Regions from separate parts of the Labrys sp. (in: a-proteobacteria) genome, predicted to be linked through region 1. Evidence: predicted binding sites of a transcription regulator. Region 1 holds the regulator's gene; each other region holds the start of a gene.

What was found. The regulator LexA, encoded in region 1, represses DNA repair genes until DNA is damaged. The targets are predictions, from matches to a motif close to TGTTCNNNNTGTGTTCNG.
Region 2: a site for LexA is predicted at 4,170-4,187, ahead of uvrA (excinuclease ABC subunit UvrA). Genes of this name have one in related genera too.
Region 3: a site for LexA is predicted at 2,560-2,577, ahead of QM672_RS03340 (PA0069 family radical SAM protein). Genes of this name have one in related genera too.

What each region holds. Positions count from the first base shown of each region.
Region 1 is NZ_JASGFM010000018.1:59,310-65,362, reverse strand. Features, by position in the region: gene QM672_RS17220 (type I secretion system permease/ATPase) at 1-510, opposite strand, end outside; gene QM672_RS17215 (hypothetical protein) at 1,060-3,051, shown strand; gene QM672_RS17210 (molybdopterin-binding protein) at 3,268-3,474, shown strand; gene QM672_RS17205 (pentapeptide repeat-containing protein) at 3,586-4,269, opposite strand; gene lexA (transcriptional repressor LexA) at 4,298-5,020, opposite strand; gene glp (gephyrin-like molybdotransferase Glp) at 5,133-6,053, opposite strand, start outside.
Region 2 is NZ_JASGFM010000004.1:98,855-104,907, reverse strand. Features, by position in the region: gene QM672_RS05950 (hypothetical protein) at 1-249, shown strand, start outside; gene QM672_RS05945 (extracellular solute-binding protein) at 169-969, opposite strand; gene uvrA (excinuclease ABC subunit UvrA) at 1,170-4,094, opposite strand; gene arfB (alternative ribosome rescue aminoacyl-tRNA hydrolase ArfB) at 4,239-4,664, shown strand; gene QM672_RS05930 (HAD-IA family hydrolase) at 4,705-5,361, opposite strand; gene QM672_RS05925 (regulatory protein RecX) at 5,494-6,024, shown strand.
Region 3 is NZ_JASGFM010000002.1:271,088-277,140, forward strand. Features, by position in the region: gene QM672_RS03330 (ribonuclease HII) at 130-702, opposite strand; gene QM672_RS03335 (hypothetical protein) at 889-1,341, shown strand; gene QM672_RS03340 (PA0069 family radical SAM protein) at 1,400-2,524, opposite strand; gene QM672_RS03345 (glycosyltransferase) at 2,708-3,223, shown strand; gene QM672_RS03350 (ABC transporter ATP-binding protein) at 3,322-4,401, opposite strand; gene QM672_RS03355 (Gfo/Idh/MocA family protein) at 4,583-5,650, opposite strand; gene QM672_RS03360 (Gfo/Idh/MocA family protein) at 5,650-6,053, opposite strand, start outside.

The sequences.
Region 1 (6,053 bases):
GATCGATGCGACCAGGACATGGGCCAGTGGCTTGCGGTAGCGCCAGATCGAGGGCAAGAACCAGCGTAGGCTGAAGGCTTTTGGATCGATGCCAGGGCCCTTGAGACGGCGGGCGACCAAGATGACCTCCGGCTCGATCTGATCGAGCAGGTCTTCCACCGACACGCCGCGTGCCACGCGCGTGACAGGATCGACCAACCGATAGTCTCCGGAGGCCATCAAGCCTCCATAGATGGCATGGGCCCCCTCCCGCAGCTTGACGATGGCCGGCACCGGAATGGACTGCAGGCGTTTGGCCTTGGCCGCATTGATGGTGCGAGCCTTGAGACCGACGATGGCTGCGGCTCGAACCAGATCGACATTGGTGCTCTCTCTGTTTCCCAGCGCAAGCTCCCGGCGCATATGCATGGGATCGGCTGCAATTCGGAAATAGTTTGCCACACCGCATAGCGCAGCGAGGCCGGAGTCGAGTTTCTCTGGCTCTCCCGTGCTCTGTGATATTTCGTTCATGAGTGGAAGACCTCGGGCGACCTAGTCGCAAGTGCTCGCAGTGGCAAGGAACGCAAACTAACCGACCATCATCAATTCAACCCGGATTTAATCTTACGACCAACTGACAACGCCGCCGTTGCGACAGTGCGACGATTTTACAGTACATTACAAAGAAAGATCGTTAAAGGACCAAATCATTAATTGGCAGGCAGGTCTGTATAAATGACAAATAAGGGTTTGGGCGTTTTTGCAATGAATTTCAATGTTCTATAATATTTTTATAATAAATTTTAGTTTTAAATATGATTGTGAAAATCTTTTCAAGGAAAAATTTTGATAAATTAGACTAAATATCCAGCGTAAATTTCTATTATAAAAATCGTGTTTTGTTTTTGGGGCGAATATTGCTCTGGCTTGAAAATATTTTCATGGAGATCGAGTAAAGCCATCGCATGGATACCAGACGTCATGTATGCTCGCGATCGTTCTCACTGCCAAGCCGATAAGGTGAAGTGGCTTGGATGTCAGGTATTCCATCGCTAACTGAGCGCAGGCCAGGAATTCTCCATGAGCAACATTGTACTTCCAACCGGTATCACCCATGACAGCGTTTTCGCGACGGGTGCAGCAGGAAGCACCTACAAGGTAAATTTGGATTCCTACATTATTTCCGCCGACAGTCTGGGGCTCCAGCTCGACGGCGGCCCCTGGACTGTAACGATCAATGGCGGGGTTAGCGGCCTGCAAGGAGACGGCCTTGCCGTGAACGCGCCGCCCACGAGCACCCTTGTAACGACAAAGGTCAATGTGGGAACGGAAGGCTCCATCTACGGTTCCCTCTACGGCATCGGGACAAATGCGGCCTTGGATGTCGCGAATTCAGGAATTATCCGAGGGGATGCGGGGGCCATCTATTACGTCGGCGATTCAGGCAGCAATCTCTATTCCAACGCAAAAATCTCCGTAAAGAATCTGGCAGGCGCGACCATTTCTGGTGGCGATTTCGGAATCTATAATAACAGCGCTGCGACATTGACGGTGACGAACGCCGGGACGATCTCTACGGATAGCGGTTATGCCATTCGGTCCGGCGGGCTTGGCAGCATTACCAACAGCAAGCTGATTCAAGGCGACATCGGTCTCTTTGGCGGGGCTCCGCTGAATTCCCTGGGAGTCCCGACCGCCGGCAATACCGTCACCAATACCGGAGAGATCGATGGTTCGATCCTGATCAACGAAGGCAAGAATGTCGTTACGAACTCGGGCATTGTAATCGGCAATGATCAGCTCCTGACTTTCGCAGACGATACTCAGCGGGATGTCCAGGTTTCGATAGGCCTTTGGCAAGGCAACAGTACCATCAAGAACTCAGGAAAGTTGTACGGAACGATACTTGGAAGTTTGGGAGCCGACGTCATAAGCAATACGGGGTTGATCGTCGGCGACACGGCCTATGGCTACGATGCTGGAAGCGAACAGTATTTCCAGGGCGCGTTGGACCTCGGTGCCGGCAATGACAGCCTTACCAACGGCAAGGAGATCGATGGCGCCGTCTGGCTGGGTACGGGAGATGATACGGCGACCAACACCGGCGTGATCTACGGTTTCATCTCGGCTGGCAACGGCAACGACAAGATCACCAATTCGGGCAGCGTCGACGGCATCGATCTGGGCGAGGGGGTCAACACCCTCACCAACAGCAAGACGATCTATAGGGGTGTCTATGGTGGCGATGGCGGTAATACCATCACCAACAGCGGTACCATCTACGGCAATGTCCAGACCGGAGCTGGCAACGACAAGTTCACCGAGTCCGGTGCCGGTCTGGTGACCGGCGACTTCTATTTGGGGGCGGGCAACGATACCTTTGTCGGTGGTGCCAGTGTCGAATATGTCCACGATCAGGCCGGCAACGACATCTATGGCCTCGGTGCGGGCAATGACGTCTATTTTGCCTCGAACGATGGCGGTACCGACAAGGTGGATGGCAGCACCGGGATCGACGTCTTCACTGTCGATCCCGCTACGACCGACCCGCTCAATATCAATCTGGGCATCACGGCGGCTCTCGGCCTGAATGCTCAGACCGCAACCTTCGGCACATCCGGCGGCAGCGAGAATGTGAAAGGCTTCGAGATCGTGTGGGGCACCGCCGGCAACGACACCATCGTCGGCGGAGCGATAGCGGAAACACTGCACGGCAATGACGGCAACGACATCATCGCCGGCGGCGTTGGAGCCGACATCCTTTGGGGGGAGGGCGGCAACGACATCTTCAAACTGCTGGGCGTCAAGGACAGCGGATTGACCCGTGCGGCAACCGACACGATCATGGACTTCACCCAAGGCGAGGACAAAATCGACCTCAGTTTTCAGGAGTTCCACAGCCTGATCGCCAATAGCGATTTCACCGGCTCGTCGGGTGAACTGCGTTATATCTTCCAGGGTGGGCAGACCATGCTGCAGGGCGATATAAATGGTGACAAGAAGGCGGATTTTCAGATCGCGATCCAGGGCACGGTCAATTTGCAAAGCAGCGACATCATCGGCCTCACCTGAGCGTTGGCTGCATCGCGTCTGAGCGAGAAGGTGGCGGCCCCATGGGCCTCCGCCCGCAATTTTCGGGGTAACGATCGCGCGTTTTGAGGCGGTTACCCCGATCGTACCCGCCGTCTGGAAGGGGCCACCGCCACGCTAATTTCACCAGTATTTGCCGGTGGACATTGCTTCAGGAATGATGATGATCGCGTCTTTCGCGTCGCCAAGGGAAGTTTCATGAAAATCAGCGCCCGCAACCAGATCAAGGGCACGATCAAGAGCGTGACGAAGGGGCAGACGACCTCCCACATCCAGCTCGAGGTCAACGGCACCATCATTACTGCGTCGATCACCAATGAGGCCGTCGACGACCTCAATCTCAAGCCCGGCCAGAATGCCTATGCCGTCATCAAGGCCTCAGACGTCATGATTGCTGTCGACTGACCTGTCTTCCCGGTTCATGACGACCTTCGGCGGTGCTCGGGCGAATAGTGGTTCGAGCACTCCTGGTTGCCTGGTGTCGAGCGGATTAGCCTGCGAATTCCGGAGGCTCTCTCAGGCAATCCGCAAGCCCAGTTCGGCCAGCAATTGGCCGGCCTGGCCTTTCGAGATCGTGGCGCCCTTGAAATAACGGGTGTCTGCCAGCTTCAGCCCGCCGAGATCGGCACCGCGCAAGTCGGCACCCTCGAAGCGAGCATCGACAAGATTGGCATCACGCAGACTGCATTCCTCGAAGATCGCCTCGCGAAAATCACATTGGCGCAAATCGGCCTGGGTGAAGTCGAGGCGACGCAGCACGCTCTTCCGGAAGGAAAAGGCCGGCAGCTTGGCCGACATCAGCAGAACTTCCTCGAAAACCAGCCCCAGCCCCGAGGTTTCGGAGAGGTCCGCCCCGGTCAGCTTGCAACCGGTAAAAGCCGTCGAGGCCGCCTTGGCGCGCCGGAAGCTGGTATTGCTGTAATCACCGGTGCGGAACGCCGCTTCCTCCAGGTCCGTGCCACGGAAATCGGCGCCGCTCGCCTTGCAGTTGCGCCAGAGTGTATTGGCAAGCCTGGCGCCGACCAGCTTGGCGTTTCTGAGCCTGCAGCGCTCGAAGGCCCAATGAGAGAGATCGAGACGCGAAAGATCGCATTCCTCCATCTCGCAATCGACGAGGGAATGCGGAAGCTTCGCCGCGAGCAGGTTTTCGACATCGCGGCGCCGCAAGCTGCAGTTCGCGATCGCGCGAAGCGCGTTCATAGCCGGCAAGCCACGATGTCGGCCACGCTCAATAGCGACGGAACAAACCGACCAGCTTGCCCTGGATCTGCACCCGGTCGGGCCCGAAGATACGGGTTTCATAGGCCGGATTGGCGGCCTCCAGTGCGATGGAGGCTCCGCGCTTGCGCAGGCGCTTGAGTGTCGCCTCCTCGTCGTCGATCAGTGCCACGACGATATCGCCGGTATCGGCGTGGTCCTGGCGGCGGATAAGCACGGTGTCATTGTCGAAGATACCGGCTTCGATCATGGAATCGCCGCGCACTTCCAGGGCGAAATGATCGCCGGAGGACAACATTTCCGGCGTGACGCTGATGGTGTGGCTCTTGGACTGGATGGCGGAGACCGGCGTGCCGGCGGCGATACGCCCCATCACCGGGACGAGGACCGGCCGGCCGACCTCGTCGTCAATTTCAGGCCTGACGGGGCGAACCTTGCCGAGATTGCCCTCGATTACATTGGGGCGGAAACCACGCTGGGAAGAGGCGAGCGACAGGCCGCCACCGCTCGGCACTGCCGATTCGGGCAGGCGCACCACTTCCAACGCACGGGCGCGGTTGGGCAGGCGCCGAATGAAGCCACGCTCCTCCAGCGCCATGATCAGGCGGTGAATGCCGGACTTGGACCTGAGGTCCAGTGCTTCCTTCATCTCATCGAAGGAAGGAGGCACACCCTGTTCCTTCAGGCGCTCATGAATGAACCGAAGCAATTCATGTTGTTTCTTGGTCAGCATGGCTATCCCGTCGTGGCGGCCGCGAATCACGGTGAAGATGTAAACAAAACAAGAACAGTGCTACATGTTCCTACTGTGTTCTGCAACAATGAAGTTCAGGTTAAAGACGTGGTCAATAGCCGGCCGCACGGAGATCGATGATCTCGCAGGTCTCACCCGCCTTTGCTTCGGGTGCGAAGGGCGGCCGGATCACCAGGCAGTCGGCATGCTGCATCACGCTGACGAGCGACGAATCCTGCAGTGCCAATGGCTCCACCTTGAGGATGTCTGACGTATCGTCAAGCAGGAAGCGGGCCCGTATATAGTCCTCGCGGACATCGTTGGCCGGCCAGGAGCGGGCAAAGACGGCCTTGCGGCGTGGCGGGCCGGCGTCGGAACGGCCAAGCAACGCGCGCAGCAGCGGCACCAGGAAGAGGACGCCGCAAACCACGGAGGAGACCGGATTGCCCGGCAGTCCGAGGATGTGCATGGCGCCGAGCCGCCCATGCAGCAGCGGCTTGCCTGGCCGCATCGCGATTTTCCAGAAGCCGAGCCGCATGCCTTCGCGGGTCAACGCGGTCTGGATCAGATCGTGATCGCCGACGGAGGCGCCACCGATGGTGACGAGCACATCGGCCTTTTCGGCGCGAGCTCGCTTGATGGCGGCTTCCAGGGCCGGGAAGTCGTCGCTGGCGATGCCGAGGTCGAGCACTTCGCCGCCTTCGGCCTCGACAAGGGCGCGGATGGCGAAATTGTTGGAGGCAACGATCTGGTTTTCGCCGATGGCCTGGCCGGGCAATACCAGTTCGTCGCCGGTGGCGAGGATGGCGACCTTGGGGCGGCGGTGGACCGGCAGACCAGGGTGGTTCATTGCGGCGGCGAGGGCGATATCGCGGGGGCCGATGACGGTTCCAGGCCTCAGGGCCTCACGGCCTTCGGCAAAATCCAGTCCGCGGCCCCGGATATGCTGGCCGGGCTTGGCCGTGGCCTCCAGGATGACGCGATTGCCGTCGCGCCGGGTCTGTTCCTGGATCACCACGGTGTCGGCGCCGTC
Region 2 (6,053 bases), on a different contig from region 1:
CATTGGCGCCATTTGTGGCTGGGAGCCGCCGGCAATATCCCTACAAAATTTCCCGCTGGCATTGCCGGGAGATCGGCTGGCGCCGGTGTACGCGCCACCCGAAGGCCGATGGAAATGACAGGGCGGCACATGCCAATGCCGGGAGCACTGCCGGTTCCTTCGCTTCGTTCAGGGTTGAGACGGCAGGCCAACCGGCGCGAAACCATATCTGCCGAAAGTGGCCTGACCTTCCGGCGAGAGGATCGCTAGCATCAGCGCCACGGCAGCGGCATTGTCGGCATGCGCCAGGGCCAAGCCATATTCGGGGCCGGTCTCATAGGCTTCGGGCACCTGGATCACTTCCAGGTTCGGCGTAGCCGCCTTGCGCTGCGCCGCGCCGCTGCAATAGCCCATCATCACGTTGATCTGGCCGCTCTTGAAGCCGTCGGCAATCGGATCCTGCCCGGCGGGAACAGGAGCGGTCGAGCCACCAACGATCTTCTGGGCTTTGGCATCCAGCTTGGCGAAGGCTCCCGGGTTTCGCTTGTCGATCAACTGGAACATGGCCCAGGTGTAGTCACCGCCGGGATCGGCCTTGGGCGTGGAGGTGCCGAGCTTCACGGCAGGATCGAGCAGGCGCTCGGCAAAGTTGGAGCCGGCGAGTTTGGCTTCCGGCAGGGCGAAAGCGCAAAGCCGGTTGCGGGTGAACATGACGACGGCGCTCGCCCGGCCATCCTTCTGCAATTTGAGGGGACTGGCCATGTCCGCCGAGGCCAGGATGTCGACCTTGTCGCCCTGCTCGATCTTTTCCCGCATCAGGCCCGAAGGACCGAAGTCCGTATGCACCTTGATGCCGCTCTTCTTGCTGAAATCCTGGGCGATGTCGGTCAGCACCGCACGCAGGCTGCCGGCGCCATAGAGCACCACCTCGTCGGCCCGGGCAGCGGCACTGCCGAGGACCAGACTAGCGGCGAGCAGGATCCTGAACATTTGCTTCTCCCGGAAACGGAGCGGTCGCGCCGACTCGCTATATATGAATGGCTATAGCGTTAACCGGCGAAACACTCGTTTGGCAATGGGAGATCGGGCCGCGCCTGGAAAGCGCGACCCGGGGCGCGGAATCCCCCCGGCTCTTGGCTCCGCATGTCCGCGGGAAGCTGGAATGCAGGCGAGGGCGCCTGCCCAGGGGGTTATTCGGCTGCTTCGCCTCGGCGCCCCTGGGGGCGACGCTCCATCACCTCGCGCAGGAAACGCCCGGTATGGGAACGTGGCTCCCGGATGATCGCTTCCGGCGTGCCTTCGGCAACCACCTCGCCGCCGCCGTCGCCGCCCTCCGGCCCCATGTCAATGACCCAGTCGGCCGTCTTGATGACTTCGAGATTGTGCTCGATCACCACCACGGTATTGCCCTGGTCGACCAGTTCATGCAGCACTTCCAGCAGCTTGGCGACGTCGTGGAAATGCAGGCCCGTGGTCGGCTCGTCGAGGATGTAGAGCGTGCGCCCGGTCGAGCGACGCGACAATTCCTTGGAGAGCTTCACGCGCTGGGCTTCGCCGCCCGACAGGGTGGTCGCCTGCTGGCCGACCTTGACATAGCCCAGGCCGACCCGCGCCAGCGTTTCCATGGTGTTGCGGATGGTCGGCACGGCCTTGAAGAATTCGGCTCCTTCGTCGACCGTCATGTCGAGCACGTCGGCGATCGACTTGTTCTTGAAGCGCACGTCCAATGTCTCGCGATCGTACCGCTTGCCCTTGCAGACGTCGCAGGTGACGTAGACGTCGGGCAGGAAGTGCATCTCGATCTTGATGACGCCGTCGCCCTGGCAGGCCTCGCAGCGTCCGCCCTTGACGTTGAAGGAGAAGCGCCCCGGCAGGTAGCCGCGCGCCTTCGCCTCGGGCAAGCCCGCGAACCATTCGCGGATGGGCGTGAAGGCACCGGTATAAGTTGCGGGATTGGAGCGCGGGGTGCGGCCGATCGGCGACTGATCGATGTCGATGACCTTGTCGATCAGTTCCAGGCCGTCGAGCTTGTCATAGGGGGCAGGGTGCTCCAGCGCGCCGTTCAGCTTGCGGGCGACGGCCTTGTAGATGGTATCGATCAGCAGGGTCGACTTGCCACCGCCGGAAACGCCGGTAACGCAGGTGAACAAGCCGAGCGGCACCTCGACCGAGACATCCTTGAGATTGTTGCCGCGGGCGCCGGTGAGCTTCAGCGCCTTGCCCTTCTGCCGCCGGCGCCGTTCGGCCGGCATGGGGACCGAGAGCTGACCGGTCAGATATTTGCCGGTGAGGGAAGCCGGATTGGCCATCACCTCGGCCGGCGTGCCCTGGGCTACGACTCGCCCGCCATGCACGCCCGCGCCCGGACCGACATCGACGACATGATCGGCCTGCAGGATGGCATCCTCGTCATGCTCCACCACGATGACGGTGTTGCCGAGTTCGCGCAGGCGCCGCAGCGTTTCGAGCAGGCGCTCGTTGTCGCGCTGGTGCAGGCCGATGGAAGGCTCGTCCAGCACATAGAGCACGCCGCTGAGGCCGGATCCGATCTGCGAGGCGAGGCGGATGCGCTGGCTCTCACCGCCCGAGAGCGTACCGGAATTGCGGGCAAGCGTCAGGTAATCCAGGCCGACATCGACCAGGAAGCGCAGGCGCTCGCGAATCTCCTTGAGGATGCGGACAGCGATCTCGTTCTGCTTGGTGTTGAGCTCGGCCGGCAGCGCTTCGAACCAGTGCTGGGCCTGGCGCACCGACATCGCCGAGATCTCGCCGATATGCTTGTGCGTGACCTTTACCGCCAGGGATTCGGGCTTGAGGCGAAAGCCGGCGCAGGCCTTGCATGGCGTGTTCGCCATGAAGCGCGAAATGTCCTCGCGGGCCTGTTCGGAATCTGTCTCCTTCCAGCGCCGCTCCAGATTGGTCACCACGCCTTCGAAAGCCTTGCGGGTCTCATAGGAGCGCAGGCCGTCATCAAAGGAAAAGACGATCTGTTCCTCGCCCGAACCGTAGAGGAACACCTGCTGCACCTTTTCCGGCAGGTCCTTCCAGGGCGTGGTCACGCCGAATTTGTAATGTTTGGCGAGCGCGTCGACCGTCTGGCTGTAATAGGGGCTGGTCGACTTCGCCCAGGGCGCCAGCGCGCCCTTGCGCAGCGACAATGTCTCGTCAGGCACCACCAGCACGGGATCGACCGTCATCTCGGTGCCGATCCCGTCGCAGGACGGGCAGGCACCGAAGGGATTGTTGAAGGAGAACAGCCGCGGCTCGATCTCCGGAATGGTGAAGCCGGAGACGGGGCAGGCAAATTTCTGGCTGAATATCACGCGCTTGGGCGAGCCGTCGGCCTCCTTCTGGTCGGCGAGCTCGACCACGGCAATGCCGTCGGCGAGTTCGAGCGCCGTTTCGAAGGAGTCGGCCAGACGGCTGGCGATGTCGGCGCGCACCACGATGCGGTCCACCACCACGTCGAGGTCATGCTTGAGCTTCTTGTCGAGGGCAGGAGCGTCGGCGATCTCGTAGAAGGTGCCGTCGATCTTGACGCGCTGGAAGCCGCGCTTGAGGAAATCGGCGAGCTCCTTGCGGTATTCGCCCTTGCGCCCGCGCACGACGGGGGCGAGCAGGAACAGGCGGGTGCCTTCCGGCATAGCCATGACCCGGTCCACCATCTGGCTGACCGTCTGGCTTTCGATAGGCAGGCCGGTCGCCGGCGAATAGGGAATGCCGATGCGGGCCCAGAGCAAGCGCATATAGTCATAGATTTCGGTGACCGTCGCCACCGTCGAGCGCGGATTGCGCGATGTGGTCTTCTGCTCGATCGAGATGGCGGGCGACAGGCCGTCGATCTGGTCGACGTCCGGCTTCTGCATCATCTCGAGGAACTGGCGCGCATAGGCCGACAGGCTCTCGACATAGCGGCGCTGCCCTTCGGCATAGATGGTATCGAAGGCAAGCGACGACTTGCCCGAGCCGGAAAGGCCGGTAAAGACTACCAGCTTGTCGCGCGGGATTTCGAGATCGACATTCTTGAGATTGTGCTCGCGAGCGCCGCGCACGGTAATGAAGCGGCGATCGGCAGGCGATGGAACAGCGCTGCCGGAGGTGGGGCGGCCAGACATACGGACGATCCTGTGGGCTTTCAGCCTGAGATAGGCGCTTTGGCTCGCAAATTGAAGGAGGGTGTACGAAAAGACAAGAACAATTCGTGAACTTATCCGCAGAAATTAGCGGCGGCGCGCCAAGCCATACGCTATGCAGGCCGGATGATCGAGATCACACCAACTCTGTCCATCGATGAGCGCGAGATCGTCGAGGATTTCGTACGCTCCTCCGGCCCTGGCGGACAGAACGTCAACAAGCTGTCGACGGCGGTGCAATTGCGTTTCGACATCCGCACTTCGCCTTCACTCCCCAATGAGGTTGCGATCCGGGCCCAGAGGCTCGCCGGGCGCAAGCTGACGCAGGAAGGGGTTGTCGTCATTCTTGCCCAGCGTTTCCGCACCCAGGAGCGTAATCGCGAAGATGCCCGCGAGAGGCTGGTTGCGCTTCTGCGCGAGGCGGCGATGCCGCCACCGCCACCCCGCAAGGCGACCAAGCCCTCCAAAGCCGCCAAGGCGCGGCGGCTTGAGTCGAAATCGCGCCGCTCGAACGTCAAATCGCTACGCGGCAGCAAGATTTCGATGGATTGAGATCCGGAAGCGCGCCGCTACCGACCGCCATCATCCTGGCTCATGCCAGGATCAGCGCCTTCACCTCGTCCATCGTCTCGGCGATGTGATCGGCGCCGGCCGCTACCAGGGTTTCCTCGCTGGGGGGCATATGGTGCAGGCCGCCGACGAAGCCGATCGCCGTCATGCCCGCGGCCTTTGCTGCCTTGACGCCGACCACGCTGTCTTCGACCACGACGGTGTCGGCGGGATCCGCGCCGAGCGCCTTTGCCGCATGGAGAAACAGATCCGGCGCCGGTTTCCCCCGCGCCACCAGCTTCGCGCTAAAGATGTTGGGATAGACCAGTTCGAACAGGTTGGTGATGCTGAGGCCGAGACCAAGCTTGGCAGGTGGGCTGTTGGAGGCGACGCAAAAGGGCATAGGCAGGCTTTGGAGCACGTCGCGCACGCCTGGAATGGGTTCCAGACGCTCTACATAGGCCGCTCGCAGCATACTGCGCGTGGTTTCGGCATGGTTCGGCGGCAGCTTGAGTCCGAAATCGTGCTCGAAGCGCTCCTCCAAGGCCTCCTGGGTCAGACCGAGGAAACGCTGCATCACGTCATGCGCGGTGACTTTTACGCCGAGGGCCGACAAGGCCTCGGCCTCGACTTCGGCCGACAGGATCTCGCTGTCGACGAGAACACCATCGCAATCGAAAATCACCAGAGAGAAGGACATGGGAACCGCCTGATCCAAGAAGACGTGCAGAGGCCGGCGTGCCGCGATTCTTGTCAAGCCAGGTCCGAGCGGGGGGATGATGGCGCGTGGCCACGAGTTCCGGCAAGTTCTTTCCAACGATTCGAGGCTGCCATGTCCATCATCCCGTCGCTGAGCCGCGAAGAAAGCTGGATGCGCAAGTCCGCGCTCCATTATCTCGGCCAGCGATCGACCAGCGTCGCCAACCTCCGTCAGGTCCTGCAGCGAAGGGCACGCCGCAAATTGGGTCCGGAAGCTGACGTCGCCGACCTGATCGAGCGCACGATCGGCTATTGCCGGCAGCGCGGTTTCATCGACGACGCCAGTTTTGTGGAGGCACGCCTTCACGCCGGACGCAGCCGGGGCCTTTCGGCGCGCCGGATCGGCGCTGCCCTGGCTGCCAAGGGCGTCGATCGCACTTTGGTGACCGAGGCTCTTGCGGGAGAGGAAAGTGACGCAGCCGAAGAAAGGGCCGCTGCACGGCTGGCACAGCGCCGGCGCATCGGTCCCTGGCGCCGGACGGACAAGGAAGCCGAGATCGAACGGGAAATCGCTATATTGGCACGCGGTGGCTTTGCCGTTTCGCTGGCACGCCGCATCATCATCGCGGATCCCGACGAAATCCGCGCTCTTCTCGAGATTTGAAATCTTGCGTCTGCCGAGCGCAGCGTGTT
Region 3 (6,053 bases), on a different contig from region 1:
CCTTTGTGGGACAGGCCGCGCGATGTTGAAGCGGCCGGATGTGGCAAAAGCGAGCCCGATGAAATCCCTTCTCCCCTTGCGGGAGAAGGTGGCGGCAGCCGGATGAGGGGCGCGCGCTGTCCCTCCTCTTCAAACCCGATAAGCCTTGAGCCTGCCGAATGTCAGGCGGTGGTGCGGGCAGGGGCCATGCGTGTCGATGGCGGCGGTATGTTCGGCTGTGCCGTAGCCCATATGGCGCTCGAAGCCATAGAGCGGATAGGTGACCGCCAGCTTGATCATCAGGCGGTCGCGGGTGACCTTGGCGATGATCGAGGCAGCGGAAATAGCCGGCACCAGGGCATCGCCGTCGATGATGGCGCGGGCCGGAAGCTGCAGGCCGTGCGGCACGTCCTTGCCGTCGATCTCCACCGACGAAGGGCGCAGGGACAGGCCCCTGACGGCTCGCCGCATGGCGTCGAGCGTGGCGCCGCGGATGTTGAGCCGGTCGATCAAAGCCGGGCTCGAAAAGGCAACCGACACCGAAAGCGCCGACGCCATGATCTCCTGATAGAGCTCCTCGCGTCGTGCCGCCGTGATGACCTTGGAATCGGCCAGGCCGACGGGCACTCTGTCAGGATCAAGGATGACGGCGGCTGCCGAAACCGGGCCGGCCAGCGGTCCCCGGCCAGCCTCGTCGACGCCAGCGAGAAGAAGTTTTGTCATGAACTGGCGTTAGAAGATTCCTGCCGACAGGTCCAGCGCGGAGGATGGGTCGAAGCTGTACCGATACAAATCGTGACTTGCTTTGTATCTCTGCCGTGTCAAGTTGAGCCGCAATATTTCACGGCATGTTGCCGACGACGGTAGCTGGCGTCTGGGCAGATAGCGTTTGTTGCAGGGCGAGGTGGAATGCAAAAGAACGTGACCGATATCGAGGCAGTTGCGCCTTCTCAGGACCATCAACCCAAGAGCGAAGTGGCATCAACTCCGGCTCCGGCCAAGGCCGGCCTGGCCTCCGACAATGTTTTCGATCGTCTGGTGCATGACGAAGAGGATGTCGTCGGCCTCCTCGCGTTCTCCCTTTCCATGCAGAACAAGCGTGACTGGCTGGTGGCGTTCAAGAAGGAAGTCGGTCGTGACCCGACACCCCAGGAACTCGCCGCCTATGACATCGGCGAGCGGATCGATCGTCGCCTGGCGACCTATCGCAAGCTCGCCGAGCACGCCTTGGCCGGCAATTCCTTCTGGGCCTCGGCCACCCTGACACCAGTGAGCGAATTGCCCGGCCCCACCGTGAGCGAGCCTTCTTCTGCCCCGGCCAAGCCGCAACGCTCGTCCTGGTTCGGCAACAGCAAGGGATGATTGCCGCCCGCTGTCGAGATGGCGGGCAACGCGACCGATGGACGAAAGATTGGCCTGATCAGAACAGCGCCAATTGTTCGCCCATCCGCACCGGGCGGGTGAACAGGTCGGTGCGCAGTTTCAGCCGCCTGGCGTTGATGCCGAGCCGCGCGGCTGCCAGTTCGAAGCGCCGGCCGATCATCCAGGCATAGGGCCCGGTGCCGGACATGCGCAGGCCCCAGCGTGAATCATAGTCCTTGCCGTCGCGGCTCGAGCGCATCAGCGAGAAGACATGGTTCATGGCATCGGGGCGATGCTCGTTGAGCCAATCGCGCATCAGGCCCGAAATTTCCAGCGGCAGGCGCAGCATGACGTAACCCGCCTCGCGGGCACCAGCCGCACGGGCCGCCTCGAGGATGCGCTCGATCTCGGCATCGTTGATCTTGGGGATGATCGGCGCCACCATCACCGTCACGGGAATGCCGGCATCGGCCAATTGGCGCATGGCCTTCAGCCGCAGGGACGGCGTGGCCGCGCGCGGTTCGAGCGAGCGGGACAGCTTGGCGTCGAGGGTGGTTACCGACAAAGCGACCTTGACGAGGCCACGCCGGGCAAGACGCGCGAGAATGTCGATGTCGCGCGTGATCAGGCCTGATTTGGTGACGATGCCGACCGGATGGCTGGTTCTATCGAGAACCTCCAGGATGGAACGAGTGATGCCGCGCTGGCGCTCGATCGGCTGATAGGGATCGGTATTGGTGCCCATCGCGATGGTGCGCGGCTGGTAGTTCTTCGCCGCCAGCTCCTTTTCCAAGAGGGACGCGGCATTCGGCTTGGCGAACAGCTTGGTCTCGAAGTCGAGCCCCGGCGAGAGGCCCATATGCGCGTGCGTCGGCCGGGCGAAGCAATAGACGCAACCATGTTCGCAACCGCGATAGGGGTTGATCGAACGGTCGAAGGAAATGTCCGGCGAGTCGTTGAAGGTGATGATCTTGCGGGCCTGCTCCTCCTGGATTTCGGTGCGCAGGGTCGGCAATTCCTCGATCGAGTTCCAGCCGTCATCCTCGATGAAGCGCGACAGCCCCTCGAAGCGCCCACTGGCATTGGAGCCGGCGCCGCGTCCCCGCCGCCGCTCGATGTCGACAACGGTCGTGCCCACCGGCACCGCGTCGGTAAGAGAGACCTTGCTTATCGGCACGCCCATGGCCGCCTCCGCGAATCAAATTTCTCTGTTCTCATTAGAACAAAAAGAGAACATTTGGGCAAGCGAAACCAAAATGCCAATCATTTGAGCAGGATCGTGCCTTCGCGCCCCTCACGTCGGGCGGTGGTGCATGATATGCGGACCTTTGAAAAAAGTGACCGTTCCAGTCGGACCAGACTTGCCATGATCAGTGTTGTCATCGCCGCAAACGGCCAGGAAGTCGCGCTGGCGGAAACGCTGGCTGCTCTTGTCCCGGCGGCGGCGGATGGCTTTGTGCGCGAGGTGGTGGTGGTAGCGGAATCCGGGCCGTCGCAGGGCACGCGGCTGGTCGCCGACGCGGTCGGTTGTGTCATCGTCGAGGGCGATGCCAGGACCGGGCTGGAGGCTGCCCGCAGCGACTGGGTGCTAGTGATGGCGCCGGGCGTCCGGCTGGAAAGCGATTGGTTCCGCGAAGCCGGCGTGATGATGCAGCGATTGCAAAGAGCGAACGACCGGCCGGTTGCGATGCTGTTTCGTGGCGCTGTCGACGATTATGGCTGGCGCGCAAGGCTCAGCGAAATCGTGCTCAAGCTGTCGCGTAGCCGCAGACGGAAGCAGGCCATGCTGGCGCCGCGCAAGGCGCTGCTGGCGGGCGGGCGCTTGGGGACTCATGCCTTGCGCGCGCGTGCTTTTACGGGTGGAGTGGGGACGGTGCGGTGAGGCAGGCGCTCCTGGGACCGCCGGCTTCCAGCCGGCTCTTGGAACCGTCGCACGTGCGGAAAGGAAGAGCCGGCCGGAAGCCGGCGGTCCCAGGGAACCTATCGCTGCAGCGAAGCTCCCCCGCTGTCGAAGACATGGCAGAGGGCGGGGTCGGCGCGTAGCGGCACGGTTTCGCCATGGCGGACCCGCAACTGGCCGGGGGCCGAAATGGTCAGGTTCTCGCCGCCCGTGGTGGTCGCATAGAGCACCGTCTCGCCACCGAGATGCTCGACCAGATGGACCTTGACCTCGCCGAGCGGCTCGCCGGCCTCGCCGCCGACCAGGATATGCTCGGGGCGAACGCCGAAAGTGACGGGCGCCGCTGCCGCCGCGCCTGGCAGCGGCGCGCCGAGGCGAACCGATTGCCCGGCGACTTCGATCGCATCGCCGGTCCCAGTCAGGCGGCCGGCCAGGAAGTTCATCTTGGGCGAGCCGATGAAGCCGGCCACGAACTGGTTGGCCGGTGCGTTGTAGAGGTCGAGCGGTGCACCGACCTGCATCACCACGCCGTCGCGCAGCACCACGATCTTGTCGGCCATGGTCATCGCCTCGACCTGGTCGTGGGTCACGTAGATCATGGTGTTGCCGAGGTCCTGGTGCAGCTTGGCGATCTCCACGCGCATCTGCACGCGCAGTTCCGCGTCGAGATTGGAGAGCGGCTCGTCGAACAGGAAGATGCGCGGTTCGCGCACGATGGCCCGCCCGATGGCGACGCGCTGGCGCTGCCCGCCGGACAGGGCCTTGGGGCGGCGCTGCAGATAATCCTCGATCTTGAGGATCCTGGCGGCATGGCGCACCCGCGTCTCGATCTCGGCCCGCTTGCAGCCGGCGGTTTCCAGGCCGAAGGCGAGGTTCTTGTACACCGTCATGTGGGGGTAGAGAGCATAGGACTGGAACACCATGGCGATGCCCCGGCGCGAGGCCGGCACATTGTTCATGCGCTCGCCGTCGATGAGGAGGTCGCCGCCCGAGATCGGCTCGAGCCCGGCGATCATGCGCAGGAGGGTGGACTTGCCGCAACCGGACGGGCCGACGAACACCGTGAACTCGCCCGGTTCGATGACGAGGTCGACGCCATGAATCACGTCCAGCGAACCATAGCGCTTCACCACCTTGTCGAGCCTGATGCTGGTCGCCATGCCGTCCTCCCTACAAGCCATTCGCACTTGATTGAACCCAAGGGACTGTCATCCCCGGCGGGGTCGTAGACCCCGGGAAGGGGATCCAGGGACTATTAGGTGTGTCCAACGGCCCCTGGATCCCCTTCCCACGGCCGTTGGCCGTGCCGGGGATGACACGTCCTCATTTGCGGGCGGTTCTCTAAGGCCGCCAACCGCGATATTTGGGGTGATCCGGCCCGATCGGCAGCTTGACGTCGCTGCCGGTCTGGGCCGAGTGATAGAAGGCAGTCGCCAGTTCCAGCGCCCGGCGCGCATCATCGACCGTGACCGGCACCGGTCCGCGGCTATGCAGCGCCTCATGGAAAGCGTCCATCTGCCCGAGGAAGCGGCGGCCGACCGGGGGCAGGTCGGCGACGAGATCCTTGATATCGGCGGCTACGGCCTCGTTCGCCGGCAGGATGGTCCAGGGTTCGTCGCCTGGCGAATAGGCCTCGCCGCCGCTTTCGAAGGTGACGTTTTCGAAACATAGGCGCAGCCGCGAAATCTCGTTCTGCGAGCCCAAAGTGGCGCTGGCGGCCACCAGCGCGCCATTTTCCATTTCCCAGGACGAGGAAACGCAATCTTCCACCTCGATGGCATTGACCCGCGTGGTCGCGCGGGCAAACAACCGGCGCACCGGGCCCATCAGATAGGTCATCATGTCATGCTGGTGGATGGCATGGGTCATCAGCACGCCGCCGAGCTCGGTGTCCCACTTGCCGCGCCAATAGACGGCATAATAGTCGGGCGTGCGCCTCCAATGGGTTTCGACGGTGCCGAGATAGGGCTTGCCGGCCAGTCCCGACTCGATGATGCGCCTGGCCTTCTGTACCCCCTCGCCGAAGCGGTACTGGAAGATCGGCATCAGGATCTGGCCGCTCTGGGCCTGGGCATTGGCCAGGAGGTCAGCCTCGTGCAGCGAGCCCACCAGCGGCTTTTCGCAGACGACATGCTTGCCCGCCGCGAGGGCCCGGCTGACCAGATCGAAATGGGTGGCTGGCGGCGTGGCGATGTCGATCACGTCGATATCGTCGCGCTTGAGAAGTTCGTCGAAATGCAGCGTGCGGCTCTCGGCGGAGAATTCGTCGGCCACTGCATCGAGGCGCTCCTGGTTGCGATCGCAGACGGCGGCGAGACGCCAGCGCTCGGGGCGTGGCTCATAGGCCTCGGCGATATGCGAGCGGCCGATGTTCAGCCCGACCACGGCGACGGATTTGATCTCGCCCATCACGCGGCCTCCTCGGCTCGTTGCTGGGCCTTGAGGGCGAGTTCCATCGCTTTGAAGCAACGGGCCTGCGGCATGGCTGTCTCGGTGCGTTCGAAGACATCGGCGATGAACTGCCGGCCGAAGGGAAGTTCGACCGCCGAACAATCGATATGCTGCATGCCCTTCCGGTCAGTCAGGAAGAGATGGTCTCCACCGGGACGGCCGGCGACGTCGACATATTTGCGCAGCTCGATGGTGCCTTGCGTGCCGGTGATGAAGAGTCGTCCATCGCCCCATACCGGCAGGCCGTCAGGCGTGAACCAATCGACGCGGATATAGCCGGTGACGCCCTCAGGCGTGCGCAGGTGGACATCGCCGACATCTTGCAGGCCGGGCTTGTCGGCATTGGCGCGATTGCCGACGG